Regions from separate parts of the Thauera sp. SWB20 genome, predicted to be linked through region 2. Evidence: predicted binding sites of a transcription regulator. Region 2 holds the regulator's gene; the other holds the start of a gene.
What was found. Region 2 encodes FliA, which starts transcription of late flagellar genes. Its sites were predicted from a motif close to CTAAAGTTNNNNNNNNNNNNGCCGNTA; they were not measured.
Positions count from the first base shown of each region.

Region 1: a site for FliA is predicted at 3,855-3,881, ahead of motA (flagellar motor stator protein MotA). Genes of this name have one in related genera too.

Region 1 covers NZ_JTDM01000018.1:110,537-119,205, reverse strand. The annotation lists gene PO78_RS10925 (NUDIX hydrolase) at 56-604, opposite strand; gene PO78_RS10920 (diguanylate cyclase) at 749-2,677, shown strand; gene flhD (flagellar transcriptional regulator FlhD) at 2,834-3,151, shown strand; gene flhC (flagellar transcriptional regulator FlhC) at 3,162-3,749, shown strand; gene motA (flagellar motor stator protein MotA) at 3,942-4,796, shown strand; gene motB (flagellar motor protein MotB) at 4,873-5,865, shown strand; gene PO78_RS10895 (chemotaxis protein) at 5,882-6,850, shown strand; gene PO78_RS10890 (chemotaxis protein) at 6,860-7,819, shown strand; gene cheY (chemotaxis response regulator CheY) at 7,850-8,248, shown strand; gene cheZ (protein phosphatase CheZ) at 8,280-8,669, shown strand, end outside.
Region 2 covers NZ_JTDM01000021.1:646,702-655,370, forward strand. The annotation lists gene parC (DNA topoisomerase IV subunit A) at 1-1,924, shown strand, start outside; gene motD (flagellar motor protein MotD) at 2,268-3,107, opposite strand; gene PO78_RS20275 (flagellar motor protein) at 3,123-3,863, opposite strand; gene PO78_RS20280 (RNA polymerase sigma factor FliA) at 3,894-4,667, opposite strand; gene PO78_RS20285 (MinD/ParA family ATP-binding protein) at 4,792-5,577, opposite strand; gene flhF (flagellar biosynthesis protein FlhF) at 5,580-7,049, opposite strand; gene flhA (flagellar biosynthesis protein FlhA) at 7,455-8,669, opposite strand, start outside.

The sequences.
Region 1 (8,669 bases), on a different contig from region 2:
CCGAGTCCCGCATCAACCCTGATGCGGGAGCATGTATCGGCCGGGCCTCCGGGCCTCAGCGCCAATCCGGTGGCGGCGGGGCGAGGCTGGCGGTGTGCAGCTGCCAGCGGCCGCTGCGACGGTCGTCGAAGAAGTGGCGCAGGCTGATCGCGATCGAACGGAAGGCGATCCGCTCCCAGGGGATCTCGTCCTCGCGCAGCAGCGCGACCTCGAGCGACTCCTCGCCGGGGCGGAAGTCGAGGTCGAGCAGGCGGGCGCGGTAGATGATGTGGACCTGGCTGATGTGCGGCACGTCGATCAGCGTGTACAGCTCGCCCACCTCGATGCGCGCGCAGGCCTCCTCCAGGGTCTCGCGGGCGGCGGCCTGGGCGGTGGTTTCCTCGTTCTCCATGAAGCCGGCCGGCAGCGTCCACATGCCGTGGCGCGGCTCGATCGCACGCCGGCACAGCAGCACGCGGTCTTCCCACTCGGCCAGCGCGCCCACCACCAACTTGGGGTTCTGGTAGTGGATGGTGCCGCACTGCTCGCAGACGTGGCGGGGAAGGGTGTCCCCGGGCGGGATGCGGAAGGCGACGGTGGCGCCGCAATTCGAGCAGTATTTCATGGTCGCGGACAATGGTTTTCGGCGATTCTAGCTTGCTTTGACCCGTCTGCCGGCAGCACGGCCTAAAGAATGACGCCAGTCGGCCGATGAAGCGGGCTCTGTGCCAGAATCGGCCGGCGACAGCGAGCGAGGGAGTGTAAAGGGATGCCGCAACCGATCGACATGAAGCGATATGCGCAGCTCAAGGCGGCGGGAGACCTGCCTTCGCCGCGCGGCGTGGCGCTCGCGATCATCCGGCTCACGCAGGCGCCCGACGTCTCGCTGGCCGAGCTCGGCCGCGTGATCAAGGGCGATCCCGCCTTCGTCGGGCGCCTGATCAAGGCGGCCAATGGCCTCATCGCGGAGAACCGGCGCGCGATCGTGTCGGTGCAGGAAGCGCTGATGGTGCTCGGCCTGCCCGCCGTGCGCACGCTGGCGCTGGGCTTCTCGCTGCTGTCGACCTACCGCAAGGGTACCTGCCAGGGCTTCGACTACCCGCGTTTCTGGTCCTCCGCGCTGCTGATGGCGATCTCGATGCAGGCGCTCACCCAGCGCGTGCGCGTGGTCGCACCCGACGAGGCGTTCAGCCTCGGCCTGCTCGCTCGCGTGGGCGAGCTCTCGCTCGCGACCCTCTATCCCGAGGCCTTCTCCCGCCTGCTCGCGGAACTCAAGCGCGATCCCGCCCTGCAGCAGGTGGTGCTCGAGGACCAGGCCTTCGCGATGAACCACCGCGAGCTCGGTGCCGCCATGCTTGCCGACTGGGGGGTGCCGGACGCGCTGGTGCAACCGGTGCGCTTCCACGAAGAGCCCGAGCTGGCCGGCTACGCGGAGGATTCGCGCGAGGCCGGGATCGTGCAGTGCCTCGTGCTGGCGCGCGCGGTGGCGCAGCTGTGCCTCGCGCCCGATTCCGAGCACGTGCGTCTGATGGCGCCGATGCTGCGCCTGGCGGGCCGCCTCGGCCTCGGGCGCGGCGAGTTCGTCTCGCTGTGCGAGCGCGTCGGGCGCGACTGGGCGGAGTGGGGCAAGCTGCTGCAGATCCGCACCGAGGACGCGCCCCGCTTCGCCGAGGTGGGCAGCGCGGCGGTGGATGCGGTTGGCGAGGCGCCCAAGGTGGCCGCCGAGGCCGCTGGTCCGCAGCCGATGCGTGCGTTGGTCGTGGCCGGCGCGCGCGAGGACCGCGAGCTGTTGCGCGGCGAGCTCGAAGCCGCGGGGATCGTCCCGTTCACTGCTGCGGGCGCGGACGCCGCGCTCGAGGCCGCGCTCGACGTCCAGCCGCAACTGCTGGTCGCGGACTGGTCGGAGGAGGGGGAACGGGTGGTGCGCGGCCTGCGCGACATGCGCCTCGGACGCGGCGTGTACGTGATCTGCATGCTCGGCAGCGACGACGAGGCGCGCCTGCTGGCCGCCTCCGGCGCCGGGGTTGACGACTTCCTCGTCCGTCCGCTGCGACGTGCGGCGCTGACCGTGCGCCTGCGTGCCTGCGTGCGCACCTTGGTGCTGCAGCAGGAACTCGAGCACGAGCGCGAGGAACTGCGCAATTTCGCCGCCGAGCTGTCGATCTCGAACCGCCGCCTGCAGGAGGCCGCGCTGACCGACCCGCTCACCGGTCTGCCCAACCGCCGTCGGGCGATCGAGGCGATGGAGGCCGAGTGGGCCACGGCGACGCGTCACGGTCGCGCCTTCTCGGTCATGATCGTCGACCTCGACGGCTTCAAGACCATCAACGACACCCATGGGCACGACGTCGGCGACATGGCCCTGCGCCAGGCCGCGGCGACCCTGCGTGGCGCGCTGCGCGCCCAGGACCTGATCTGCCGTACCGGTGGCGACGAGTTCCTGGTGCTGTGCCCCGATACCGACCTGAAGGCGGCGATGCTGGTCGCGGAGCGCCTGCGCGTGGCCGTGCAGGCCAGTCCGGTCGAGACCGGCGGCCCGCAGATCTTCCTCACTGCCAGCGTCGGCGTGGCCATGCGCGTGCCCGCCATGGGCAGCGTCGATGCACTGATCAAGTGTGCCGACGACAGCGTGTATCGTGCCAAGCAGCGTGGCCGCAACTGCATCGCCGCACTCCAGCTCCAGTCCGGCGCGGGCTGAATGCCGGCGGGAAGGCGCGGCCGCCCCGCCGGCAGGTGTTGTTCGGGGGCGACACCTTGTGCGTGAAATGCGGCACGGAGCCGGGGGGAGCGGCTTGCCGCTCCTGAGAAACTACTTTAACTTGCAGACGTTGATCCCCGTGCGGGATGGAAAACCATGGATCGCCCCGACTTCCAGGAAGAAATCCGCGAACTCAACCTCGCCTACCTGATGCTGGCACAGCAGATGCTGCGCGACGACCGCGCGACCGCGCTGTTCCGGCTCGGGATCGGCGAGGCCTTCGCGGACCTGATCGAGTCGATGTCGGCGGCCAAGCTGGTCAGGATGGCGTCCAGTCCGACGCTGCTGCCCTGCTTCCGCTTCGACGATGCCCAGTTGGCCCGGCTCATGGCGGGCGAAGGGCGGGATGCCGCCAGCGCGGGCCTGCACGCGGCGATCCTCGCCGCCGGCAAGGCGGCGGCCGATGCGCGCTGAGGAGTGCCGAATGAAGAACAAGAGTGTGATCGAAGAGGCCGACGACGTGCGTCGTGCGGTCGAGATGGTGCAACTCGGTGCGCGCATGCAGATGCTCGAGGTCGAGACCAGGCTGAGCCGCGAGAAGCTGCTCAGGATCTACAAGGAAGTCCGCGGTGCCTCGCCCCCCAAGGGCATGCTGCCGTTCTCCACCGACTGGTTCATGACCTGGCAACCGAACGTGCATTCCTCGCTGTTCATGAACCTGTACCGCTACTTCACCGGCCCGGCCGGCGTGCACGGCCTGGACGCGATCCTCAAGTCCTATCACCTCTATCTCGACCACATCGAGACCGGCGTGATCGAGCCCGCGCTGAGCCTCACGCGCGCGTGGACCCTGGTGCGCTTCTTCGACGCCGACCTGCTGCAGATGGCCGCGTGTACCCGCTGCGGCGGCGAGTTCGTCGCCCACGCCCACGATCCGGTGCACGACTACGTGTGCGGCCTGTGCAACATGCCCTCGCGCGCCGGCTCCGCGCGCCGCAAGACCACCACCCGCAAGGCGGTCGCGCCCACGCACAAGACGACGGCCGCCAGCCGCAAGGCGGTCGTCGCCTGACCCCGGCGGGCCCTCCGGCCCGCATGCAGGTTCCTACATGGGCCGCGCTGGAAACAGGCGGCCCATGTCACGTCCGCGCACGGCGTGGCGTCGCGCCCCGGCGCGTTCAAGTTCCTCCCGCCGCCGCCGTTATCCCCTGCGAGAGCCGTGCCGGTCCGTGCGCGGCGCAGCGAAACGCTTCGGAGTTTCCCCGTGTTCCTGATCATCGGCTACGTCATCATCCTCGCCGCCTCGCTGGGCACCTACGCGGTGCATGGCAGCCTGGCCGCGCTGTGGGTGCCCATGGAGTACCTCGCGATCATCGGCCTGATGATCGGTGGCTTCGTCGCCGGCAACGGCCCGAAGGCGATCAAGGGCACGCTCGGCTCGCTGTCGCTGGCGGTGAAGGGCTCGAAGTACAACAAGGCGCTCTATGTCGACCTGCTCGCGCTGCTGTTCGAGATCCTCGCCAAGGTGCGCAAGGAAGGCCTGATGTCGATCGAGAACGACATCGAGAACCCCGACTCCAGCCCGATCTTCTCCAAGTACCCGAGCGTCGCCGCCGACCATCACGCGGTCGAGTTCATGACCGACTACCTGCGCATGATGGTGGGCGGCAACCTCAACGCCTTCGAGATCGAGAACCTGATGGACATGGAGATCGAGACCCACCACCAGGAGGCGCACCAGGCGCCGCACGTGGTCTCCAAGGTCGCCGATGCGGTGCCCGCCTTCGGCATCGTGGTGGCGGTGATGGGCGTGGTGAACGTGATGGGCTCGGTGGGTCAGCCGCCCGCGGTGCTGGGCAAGATGATCGGCGGCGCGCTGGTCGGCACCTTCCTCGGCATCCTGGTCTCGTATGGTTTCGTCGCGCCGATCGCCAGCCAGCTCGAGCAGAAGGTCGAGGAGAGCGGCAAGATCTACCAGGTCATCAAGGTGGTGCTGCTGGCGAGCATGAACGGCTATGCGCCGCAGGTCGCGGTGGAGTTCGGCCGCAAGGTGCTGTACTCGACCGACCGCCCGGGCTTCGCCGAGCTCGAGCAGGAAATCAAGAACCGCAAGGGCTGAACGCGATGAGCCCCCGCGTCCCTGACTCCCGTCGTCCCCAGGCGCCGCGCCCTGCGCCGGCGTGCGGAGTTGCGCGATGAGCGACGATACCCAGCAACCGATCGTCGTCAAGCGCATCAAGAAGGGCGGTGGCGGCCACCACGGCGGTGCATGGAAGATCGCCTACGCGGACTTCGTCACCGCGATGATGGCCTTCTTCCTGCTGATGTGGCTGCTCGGCTCGACCGCGCAGGGCGACCTCGAGGGCATCGCCGACTACTTCCAGAACCCGCTCAAGCTCGCCATGCAGGGCGGCGAAGGCACCGGCGACAGCTCGAGCATCATCAAGGGCGGTGGCGAGGACCTCTCGCGCAAGGTCGGCCAGGTGCGCAGGGGCGACACCCCCAGCACGCGCGCGATCAATCTCGACGCCGCGCCCGCGCGCGTCAAGAGCGAGGCCGAGGCCACCGCGCAGGCCGTCGCCGAGCGCCGTGAACGCGCGCGCCTGATCGACCTCAAGGGCAAGCTCGAGGCGGTCATCGAGGCCAACCCCTCGCTGCGCCAGTTCAAGAACCAGCTCCTCATCGACATCGTCAGCGAGGGCTTGCGGATACAGCTGGTCGACGCGCAGAACCGGCCGATGTTCACCTCGGCGAGCGCCGAGTTGCGCCCCTATACGCGCGAGCTGCTGCGCGAGATCGCCGCTGCGCTCAACGATGTCGACAACCGTGTCAGCATGTCCGGCCACACGGACTCGGCCCAATACGCAGGCGGCGAGCGCGGCTTCTCGAACTGGGAGCTGTCCTCCAACCGCGCCAACGCCGCGCGCCGCGAGCTCGTGGCGGGCGGGCTGGAGGCGGGCAAGATGCTGCGCGTGGTTGGCCTTGCCGACACCGCGCACCTGAATCCGGGCGATCCGCTCGACCCCGCGAACCGACGCATCAGCATCGTGGTGCTCAACCGTGCGGCCGAGGAGGCGATGCGCAGCCAGCAGGCGCCCGGCGCCACGCCGCCGCCGGGCGGTGCTCAAGTCGGGCGCAATCCGGCCGATATGAGGGGAAGCCCGGGGATTGTCCCGGCGCCCAATTGAATCCAAGGCTGCAGCCATGTCCGAACTGCTGAAGAACATCGACGCCCGCACCCGGCTCGCCGGCACCAACAAGCTCGAGATCCTGCTGTTCACGCTCGGCGTGGACGCGCGCAGCGGCTGCCGCGAGACTTACGGCATCAACGTCTTCAAGGTGCGCGAGGTGATGCGCCGGCCGACCATCACCGCCGCGCCCGACATGCCCGACGCGGTGCAGGGCATGGTGAGCCTGCGCGGCGCGCTCGTCCCGGTGGTCGATCTCGGCCGCTACGTCGGGGTCGGTGACGATGCTGCGCGCGAGATCATGATCGTCACCGAGTACAACGGCCACACCCAGGGCTTCCTGGTCGAGGGTGTCGACACCATCCTGCGCCTGGACTGGTCGCAGATGCGGGTGCCGCCCGAGATGCTCACCGCGCGCCTGGGCGGGCTGGTGACCGCGGTGACTTCGCTCGCCGACGGCCGCCTGGTGATGATGCTCGACGTCGAGCGCGTGCTCTCCGAGACCTCGCGCTACGACGACGCCTTCCTGTTCCGCGACATCGCGCCGCTGCCGGGTGCCGATGCCCACGTGGTGTATTTCGCCGACGACTCCTCGGTGGCGCGCAAGCAGATCTCCCAGACCCTGGATGCCATGGGCCTGCGCCACGTCGGCGCGGTCAACGGCCGCCAGGCCTGGGAGGAACTCTCCCGGGTCGCGGCGCGCGCCGAGGCCAATGGTCGCAAGGTCGCCGATTTCGTCAGCCTGGTGCTGACCGACGTCGAGATGCCCGAGATGGATGGCTTCATGCTCACCCGCCAGATCAAGGCCGATCGCCGCTTCGCCGGCATCCCGGTGATCATGCACTCGTCGCTGTCGGGCAGCTCGAACCACCAGCTCGGCCTCTCTGTCGGGGTGGATGAATACGTGTCCAAGTTCGAACCGCAGCGCCTGTCCCAGGTGCTGACCCGGCTGCTCGGCATGGCCGAGGCCGCGAGCGGACGCTGAGGAAGAGCCATGGAACACAACCGTCACGAAGAATCCGCCCTGTTCGACGCGGTCGATGGCCGCGCCACGCTGGCCGGCTCGAACCGCATGGAGATCCTGCTGTTCTCGCTCGGTACCGGCGAGCATTTCGGCATCAACGTCTTCAAGGTGCGCGAGGTCTCGCGCACGCCCTTCATCACCCGCACACCCAACATGCCGCGCGGTGTCGAGGGCCTGATCTCGCTGCGCGGAAACGTTATCCCGGTGCTCTCGCTCGGCGTCATCCTCGGGCTGACCTCTGCGGGGGCGCCGCTCGGCGAGGCGATGATGGTCACCGAATACAGCAAGCGCACGCTCGGTTTCCTGGTCGATTCGGTCGACCGCATCGTGCGCGTGGACTGGGAGCGCGTGCGTGCGCCCGAGAACGTGTCGACCGGCACGCAGGGCTTCATCACCGCGATCACCGAGCTCGACGACGGCCGCCTGGTGTCGATCCTCGATGTCGAGTCCATCCTCGCCGACACCTTCGGCGAGGCGGTGGTCGGCGACATCGCGCCGATCGGCAACGGCCACGAGGTGAATGTGTTCTTCGTCGACGACTCCATGGTCGCGCGCCGCAAGATCACCGAGGTGCTCGACCGCCTCGGTGTGCGCCACAAGCACGCGACCAACGGCATGGAGGCGTGGAAGCGGCTCGACAGCCTGGCCGCCCACGCCGAGAACACCGGGCACCGGCTGATCGACGAGATCGACCTCATCATGCTCGACGCCGAGATGCCCGAGATGGACGGCTACGTGCTCACCCGCCGCATCAAGAGCGACACGCGCTTCGCCGGCATCCCGGTGGTCATGCACTCCTCGCTGTCGTCCGAGGCCAACCGCGCCATGGGCACGCGGGTCGGGGTGGACGCCTACGTGGCAAAATTCGACGCCGAAGTGTTGGCCGACACCATCCGCCCGATGCTGCAACGGGCGCGTCGGACTTCCTGACCGAACAGGCAAAGAACCCGGAGACATCTGATGTCCGATCCCAAGACCCGCTTCCTCGTCGTCGACGATTTCTCGACCATGCGCCGCATCGTGCGCAACCTGTTGAAGGAGCTCGGCTTCGCCAACGTCGACGAGGCCGAGGACGGCGCGGTGGCGCTGCAGAAGCTCAAGTCCAGCCCCTACGACTTCGTCGTCACCGACTGGAACATGCCCAACATGGACGGCCTGACCCTGCTGCAGAGCATCCGCCGCACGCCCGAGCTCAAGCACCTGCCGGTGCTGATGATCACCGCCGAGGCCAAGAAGGAAAACATCATCGCCGCCGCGCAGGCCGGTGCCAGCGGCTACGTGGTCAAGCCCTTCACCGCGGCGACGCTGGCCGAGAAGCTGGAGAAGATTTTCGAGAAGATGGGCCGCGGCCGGGCATGAACCTCGTCCGCAGCGCAGACGGAGCATGGATATGAGCAAGAAGTCCAAGGTGGACTCGATGGGCGATTCAGACGAATTGCAGGCGCTCTTCGACAGCATTGCCGCCGACCCCTTCGCCGCGGCGGGTGCGGGTGCGGAGCCGGCGGCATCGATCCTGCCGGTCGACGAGTCCGGGGATAACGACGAGTTGCAGGCGCTCTTCGACGCCGTCGCCGAGCAGGCTGGCGCCGCGGCGCCGGTTGCGGGCGGCACGGTCGAGAATGCCGGCGCGGCGGCTGGCGAGGGCGTGGTGTACAACCGTCTCGGCCAGCTCGCCCGCCAGGTCCATGACGCGCTGCGCGAGCTCGGCCTCGACACCACGCTGCACCGGGCGGCCGAGGCCGTGCCCGACGCGCGCCAGCGCCTCACCTACGTCGCCCGC
Region 2 (8,669 bases):
GGCGATGCGCTACACCGAATGCCGCCTGACCCCGATCGCCGAGCTGCTGCTGTCCGAGATCGACCGCGGCACGGTGGACTTCATCCCCAACTACGACGGCGCCTTCGAGGAGCCGCAGCTGCTGCCCGCGCGCCTGCCCTTCGTGCTGTTGAACGGCGCCTCGGGCATCGCGGTGGGCATGGCGACCGAGATCCCGCCGCACAACCTGCGCGAGGTGGCCGAGGCCACCTGCCACCTGATCCGCCACCCCGAGGCCACGCTCGACGACGTGCTGGCCATGCTGCCCGGCCCCGACTTCCCCGGTGGTGGCCAGCTCATCTCCACGCCCCAGACCATCCGCGAGGCCTACGCGACCGGCCGCGGCAGCCTGCGCCTGCGCGCGCGCTGGAAGATCGAGGAGCTCGCCCGCGGCCAGTGGCGCGCCATCGTCGAGGAGCTGCCGCACGGCGTGTCCGCCGCACAGGTGCTGTCCGAGATCGAGACCCTGACCAACCCGCAGCCGCGCGCCGGCAAGAAGGAGGTCTCGCAAGAGCAGAAGAACCTCAGGCAGCTCGTGCTCGGCGCGCTCGACACGGTACGTGACGAGTCCAGCGACAAGGCGCCGGTGCGCATCGTGCTGGAGCCCAAGTCGAGCCGGCAGAACCGCGACGAGTTCATGGCGGTGCTGCTCGCCCACACCAGCCTGGAGACCTCGGCCTCGGTCAACATGACCATGATCGGCCGCGACGGTCGGCCGCAGCAGAAGAACCTGGTGCAGATCCTGCGCGAATGGATCGACTTCCGCTACGTGACCGTCGAGCGCCGCACCCGCCACCGGCTGGACGAGGTCGATCGGCGCATCCACATCCTCGAAGGCCGCATGATCGCCTTCCTGCACATCGAGGAAGTGATCCGCGTGATCCGCGAGTCGGACGAGCCCAAGCCGGCGCTGATCGCGGCCTTCGGGCTGTCCGACGTCCAGGCCGAGGACATCCTCGAGATCCGCCTGCGCCAGCTTGCGCGCCTGGAAGGCTTCAAGATCGAGAAGGAGCTCGCCGAGCTCAAGGACGAGCGCGCCGGACTGCAGCACCTCCTCGACAGCCGCGCGGCGATGACCAAGCTGATCCTCAAGGAGATTCAGGACGACGCGAAGAAGTACGGCGACGACCGCCGCACCCTGGTCGAGGCCGTGGCCGCGGTCGCGCCCGCGGAGATCTCGGTACCGGACGAGCCGGTCACCGTGATCGTGTCGAAGAACGGCTGGGTGCGCTCGCGCCAGGGCCACGGCATCGACCCTGCCGGCATCGCCTACAAGGCCGGCGATTTCGGCTTCGCGGTGCTCGAGACGCGCACCACCTGGCCGCTGATCGTCATCGACGGCAACGGCCGCGCCTACACGGTAAAGGTGTCCGAGCTGCCCGGCGGGCGCGGCGACGGCGCGCCGATCACCACGCTGGTGGAGTTCCAGGACGGCGGCAAGCTCGCACAGGTCGTCACCGACACGCCGGATTCGGTGTACTTCTTCGCCAACAGCGGCGGCTATGGTTTCCTGTGCAGCGTCGCCGACGCCAGCAGCCGTCAGCGCGCGGGCAAGGCCTTCATGAGCCTGGAAAAGGGCGAGAAGGTGCTGGCGCCGGCGAAGGTGTTCGGCGACTGGATCGCGGCGGCGTCCGAGAACGGCCGCATCCTGGTCTTCCCCCGCCCCGAGATGAAGACCCAGAGCGGCGGCCGCGGCGTCATCGTGATGGCGCTCGACGAAGGCGAGGCGCTGGCGGCGGTGGCGGTGCCGGCCGACGATGCGGTGCTCGCCGTCGAGGGCAGTGGTCGCGGCGGCAAGGCGTTGACGATCGAGCTCAAGCCCGCCCAGCGCGAACCGCTGCGCCACCGCCGCGCACGCAAGGGCGTGCCGCTGACTCCGAAGCTCAAGCCCGAGCGCATGCGCTGACCGTTGCGCCGATCGCGACTCGCGTCGCTCCTACGGCGCACCGACGCGCCTCGTATCTCGCGTGGAAGCGACGCACCGATGCGCCTCGACGTCTCTCGTGGGAGCGACGTACCAATGCACCTCGGCATCTCTCGTGGGAGCGACGCACCAATGCACCTCGGCATCTCTCGTGGGAGCGACATACCGATGCACCTCGGCGTCTCTCGTGGGAGCGACGCAAGTCGCGATCGCAGCGGCGAAAAAGGCACGGCGGGAATCGTTGCGCCGATCGCGACTTGCGTCGCTGCTACAAGATCCGCAAGGAACCGGACACGCCGTGGGGTCTCACCCCGACCGGCTGCCATCAACCCTGCGGGGCCTCCGGCAGGATGGAGCGGATGGGGTCGTCGGGCGGGATGGTGGTCGGGCCGGCATTGCCTTCGGGGTCGGCCATGCGCGACTCGATCAGGATGGTGACGCGACGGTTGCGGCCGCGGCCCTCCTCGTCCGCGTTGTCCGCGACCGGGCGCTGGTCGGCATAGCCGGCGGCGGTCAGGCGCGCCGGGGTGACGCCGTTGTCGATGAAGAGCCGCGCCACCGTCGAGGCACGCACCGCCGAGAGCTCCCAGTTCGACGGAAAGCGGAAGGTGCTGATCGGCACGTTGTCGGTGTGGCCCTCGACCGTGATCGGGAACTCCGCCGGCGCCAGCACCCGCGCCACCGCCTGCAGCGCCGACACGGCATTGCTGCCGAGCGCGGCCTCGCCGGGCGCGAAGAGCAGGCTGGCGTTGATCTCGACGCTGACGCCGAAGGCGCCCTCGGTGACCTTCACCTGGCCGGACCCCGTCAGCGGCGAGAGCACGCGGCGGATCTCGTCGGCCACGTTGCGCATGCGCTGCGCGGCCTGCTGGCGACGCTGCTCCACGACAGGATCCACCGCCGGGGGCGCCGGCCGGGTGATCGCCTGCGAAGGCACGACGCTGACCTTGGGCAGCACGATCTGTTCGCCGCTCTCGTTCACATTGACGTTGCGGAAGGCCTGCACGAGCGAGTCGGAGAGCACGCGGTACTTGCCCTCGTTGACCGACGACAGCGAATACATGACCACGAAGAAGGCGAACAGCAGCGTGATGAAGTCGGCGTAGGACACCAGCCAGCGTTCGTGGTTGTCGTGTTCCTCGTCGAGCTTGCGCCTGCGCCGCATGATGTCTCCCGGCGCTCAGGCCACGTAGCCCTGCATGCGGCTGGCGATGATGCGCGGGTTGTCGCCGTTGGCGATCCCCACCAGACCATCGACGAACATCTCGCGCTGGGTGGTCAGGGTGACGATGTGCGCGCCCAGCTTCTTGGCGATCGGCAGGAACACCAGGTTGGCGAAGCCCACGCCGTAGATCGTGGCGACGAACGCGACCGCGATGCCGGCGCCCAGCCGCGAAGGGTCGGAGAGGTTCTCCATCACGTGGATCAGGCCCATCACCGCGCCCAGGATGCCGATCGTCGGCGCATAGCCGCCGGCCGCCTCCCAGATGCGCGCCGACATCTTCATCTGGTTCTCCCACACGCCGATCTCGACCTCGAGCACCTCGCGCAGGCGGTTGGGCTCGATGCCGTCGACCAGCAGCTGCAGGCCCTTGCGCATGAAGGGGTCGGACAGCGCCTCGATCTGGTTCTCCAGGCTCAGCAGGCCCTCCTTGCGCGCGGTCTGGCCCCAGTTCGCGACCTGCTCGATGATCGTATCGAAGGCGGGCGCCGGCGGCACGAAGACCCAGCGCGCCATGCGCATGCCCTGCATGAAGACGCGCAGCGGGCTCTGCAGCATGACCGCGCCGAGCGTGCCGCCGATCACGATCATGAACGCGGTGGGCTGGAACAGCGAGGACAGGTGACCGCCCTCGATCACCTGGCCGACGAGGATGGCGGCGATTCCGAGGGTGAGGCCGACGAGGCTGATCTTGTCCATGGTATCCGGGGGCAGCGCTGGCGGCCCCGATCAGCGGCCCGCGGCCGCGTTCTTGGGTGGGCGCCCGCGCCGGCGCGCGACCGGCATCGCCGTGCCGCCCTCGAAGACGCAGGCGCGCAGGCGAGCCACCGCCTGGCTGTGCAGCTGGCACACGCGCGACTCGGTGACGCCGAGCACCTCGCCGATCTCGCGCAGGTTGAGCTCCTCGTCGTAATACAGCGCCATCACCAGCTGCTCGCGCTCGGGCAGGTGCTCGATCGCCCCGACCAGGCGGCGGCGCAGGTCGGTGTCCTCGAGCAGGGTGAGCGGATCGTTGCCCTCCTGGGCGAGATGGCGGTCGAGATAGTCGTCGTCTTCCTCGCGGTTGAAATCCTCGAGATAGACGAGCTGGTGGCCGCGCGCGTCCTGCAGCATGCGCTGGTAATCCTCCAGCGGCAGGTCGAGCGCGGCGGCGAGCTCGCTCTCGGAGGGCGGGCGGCCGTTCTGCTGCTCCAGGCTGTGGATCGCCGCCTCGATGCGGCGCATGTCGCGGCGCAGGCTGCGCGGCAGCCAGTCGTTCTCGCGCAGGCCGTCGAGCATGGCGCCACGGATGCGCTGCACCGCATAGGTCTCGAACTGGGCGCCGAGGCCCTGCTCGTAGCGGCCGAGGGCATCGAGCAGGCCCATCATGCCGTTCTGGATCAGGTCGTCCACATCCACGCTGGCGGGCAGGCGCGACATCAGCTGGTAGGCGATGCGCTTGACCAGCGGGGCGTAGTTTTCGACGAGACCACCCTTGTCGAGCTTACCGTGAGCGTCGTACATGCATCGGGCCTGTGGGTTCGGGCAGCGGACGGGGCCGTCGGCTCTCGCCCGCCTGGATAGGAATTGCGCATTTTCCCGTAGCATCGCCAGCTTTACCAGCGGGATGTGTCACGCAGGCGGCGCATCAGGCGCGCATGACAGGGGCACGCGCCGGTGAGGCGACGCGCCGCAGGAAGGCCGCGCCCGCATCGCGGCTCGAGGTCTGCAGCGGCGGCTGCAGAGCGCCGGCGATCTCGTCGCGTTCGAGTTCGCCCACCCACGCGAGCGGGACGCCCACGTGGCGGCGCACGAGCGCATCGAGACTGCGGAAGAAGGCGGTGGCGTCCGCCCGCCCGCGCGCGCGGCACACGGCCACGTGCACCGAGCCGGCTCCCGCGGCGGCAAGGCCCTTGATGGTGTGGTAGGCGTCGGTGGCGCCGCTCGCGCTCGCCTCGGCGACCACCAGTCGGCGCGGCGCGGCGAGCACGAACGGAGACGGCTCCGCAGCCTGTTCGCCGCTCGCGTGCACCAGAACGAAGCCGGCGTGGCGGTGCAGGATGCGCAGCGCCTCGATCAGGCAGGCACGGCGCGGATCGTCGAGCAGGGGCAGCGCGAGCGCCGCGGCCGCGGCCGGCACGCGGCCCACCAGGCCCGGCACCGGCTGCACGATGTCGGCGAGCGTGCTGCGGCCGTCGAGCAGCTGCAGCAGGTCCACGCCCTCGCCCACGCCGAGCGCGCCGCACAGCCTGGCGCCGCCCTCGGCCTCGTCCAGCACCAGCACACGCTCGCTGCGCCCGGCGATGCGGTGGGCGGCGAGCGCGGCGTTGTCGGCGGCGCGGCGACCGCCCGCATACAGCGCCACCACCTGGGGCGGCGCGCGGCGGAACAGCCTGCGCAGGCCGGCGGCCTGGTCTTCGCGTCCGTCGAGCATGCTCAGGCCCCTCCCGCCGCGAGCAGCATGCCGGCCTCGTCGCCCTGCAGGTGCCAGGGCGAGGCGCTGCCGTGCTCGCGCAGCGCGCGATGCAAGAGGTAGGCACGGTTGGGCAGGTGCAGGTCCTCGGGTACGCGCTGGCCGTTGGTGAGGTAGCGGATGTCGAGCTCGTGGCGCACCGCGACATCGAGCGCCGGCGCGAGCGAGGCGGCCTCGTCCACCTTGGTGAAGATGCAGCCGGCGAGGTCGCCGCCGGCATAGGCGCGCACCACGTCGTCCAGGGTGTCGCCGCGCGCGGTGGCGTTGAGCAGCAGCAGCCGGCGCACGTCGCCGGCGCCGGAGAGCATGGCCGCCTGCTCGGCCACCATGCGGTCGCGCTGGCTCATGCCCATGGTGTCGATGAGCACCATGTGCTTGTTGCGCAGGCCGGCCAGGGTCTGGCGCAGGTCGGCCGCGTCGCGCACCGAGAACACCGGCACGCCGAGGATACGGCCGTAGATGCGCAGCTGCTCCTGGGCGCCGATGCGGTAGCCGTCGGTGGTGATCAGCGCGAGCCGGCCGGCGCCGTGGCGCACCACGCAGCGGGCGGCGAGCTTGGCGGTGGTGGTGGTCTTGCCGACGCCGGTGGGGCCGACCAGGGCATACACGCCGCCACGGTCGAGCAGATCCTCGTCCGAGGCGCAGGCCCGCATCAGGCGATCGAGGGCGGCACCCACGGCCTCGCGCGCCTCGATGCGGTCGGCGTCCTCGTGCACGGCCTCGACGAGCTTGCGCGCGATCGCCGCGGAGAACCCGGCCTCGAGCAGCTCTCCGAGCATGGCCGCGCGCGCCGGCGCCTGGCGGCGCGTCTCGCCCCAGGCGAAGCCGGCGAGCTGACGTTCGATCATGCCGCGGATGCCGGTGAGCTCGGCCATCAGGCGGGTGTTGGTCTCCTGCAGTTCGCGCACGCGCGCGCTGCCGAATTCGTCGGCGTCGGAGCGCGCGGCACGACCGGAGAACACCGCCGGACCGCTCGGCGCCGGGCGGGCGGCGGTCTGGGCCGCGGCCGCCGCGCGCAGCACGCCGTCGCGGCTGCGCAGCGCGTAGTCGGCGGTCTCGATGCGTGGCGGATTGAAGGCGCGCACCACCGTCCCCGGCTCGGCGGCCGGCTGCGCGACGGGGCGGGAAGCGTTGCGCGCGGCGCTGGCCGCCAGCGCGGAAAGGCTCACGCGGAAGTCGGCGTCGTCGGCGCTGCGCGCCGCCGCGGCCGGCATCTCGACCGCTGCCGGCCGGACCTCCCCGCCCGCACGCGCCACCACCGCCGCCCGATTGGCCGCCTGCAGCGCGCCGACCGCCTCGCCCGGCAGCGCGAGGATCTCCACCCCGCCTTCGACGGCGCGGTTGGACAGCACGATCGCATCCGGACCGAGGGCTTCCTTGAGCGCGCGGAGCGCCTCGCGGGCGGTGGGGGCAAAGTAGCGTTTGACGTTCATGGCGAATCTCCCGGTGGCCGTCGTCGACCACTGCTTGATGAGGATTATCGCGAGGCCGGGTCAAGCGCCTGGGGTGGAATAAAGCGGGTTTCCGGGGTCAATTCGGGAGACGGGGAGCGCGCACCGGCGGCAGCGATCGTGGCCCCGCAGCCGTGTCGGGAAGCGCGAGCATTGTCCGCAGGCGCGCCCCGAGTCGCGATCGCGGCGCACGGAATCCGCCTCGACACGGACGAACCGCCTGATCGCGACTTGCGTCGCGCCTGCGGAGGAGACTCCGCACGCAGTGGTTCTTCGTAGGAGCGACGCGAGTCGCGATCGCGGCGCACGGAATCCGCTCCAACACGGACGAACCGCCTGATCGCGACTTGCGTCGCTCCCACGGCGACTCCGCAGGCGCGTGGGTGCTCAGCCCTGCGCGCCCACCATCGCGGTGACACGGATGGTGCGGTTCTCCGGCACCTCGCTGTTGGAGACGACCTTCAGCGACGGCACGGCGCGGCGCAGGAAGCGCGACAGCAGCAGGCGCAGTTGCGCGGGCACCAGCAGCACCGGCGGCAAGCCGACATCCTCCTGGCGCTGGGCGATCTGCGCGGTCTGGCGCAGCAAGGTATCGGCCAGGCCCGGTTCGATCGCCCCGCCCTCGCCGCCCGCAGCCATGGCCTGCATCAGGATGCGCTCCAGCCCGGGCTCGAGCGCCATCACCTGGACCTCGGCATTGCCCGGGAACAGGCCCTGCAGGATGGCGCGGCCGAGCGCCTCGCGCACCCGGGTGGTGAGCTGGGCCGGATCCTGCACGCGCGGCGCGTTCTCGGCGAGCACCTCGATGATGCTGCGCATGTCGCGGATGTTGACGCCTTCCTCGAGCAGGTTCTGCAGCACGCGCTGCACGGTGCCGAGCGGCAGCAGCTTGGGCACGAGGTCCTCGACCAGCTTGGGCGATTCCTTGCCGAGGTGGTCGAGCAGGGCCTGGGTCTCCTGGCGGCCGAGCAGCTCGGCGGCGTGGTTGAGGATGACGTGGTTGAGGTGGGTCGCCACCACGGTGCTCGCGTCCACCACGGTGTAGCCGAGCGCGTGCGCCTGCTCGCGCATCGAGGCGTCGATCCACACCGCGGGCAGCCCGAAGGCGGGGTCGGTGGTCTCGCGTCCGGCAAGCGGGCCGGACACGCGCCCCGGGTTGATGGCGAGGAACTGGCCAGGATAGGCATCGCCACTGCCGACCTCGACGCCCTTGAGGGCGAGCCGGTAACCGTTGGGCTTGAGCTCGAGGTTGTCGCGGATGTGCACGGGCGCGGACAGGAAACCGACCTCCTGGGCAAACTTCTTGCGCAGGCCGCGGATGCGCTTGAGCAGCTCGCCGTCCTGGCCCTTGTCGACCATCGGGATCAGCCGGTAGCCGACCTCCAGCCCGAGCACGTCCACCTGCGAGACGTCGTTCCAGCTCGCCTCCAGATTGTCGGCGGCGGGCATCGGCACCTGCGCCGCGGCCTCGGGCGCGGCGGCGGCCGCGGCTTCCTCGGCGATGCGCTTGCGCCGCATCCAGGCCATGCCGCCGAGCGTGGCCGCGAGCAGCAGGAAGACCAGGTTGGGCATGCCCGGAATCAGGCCGAGCACGCCGATGAT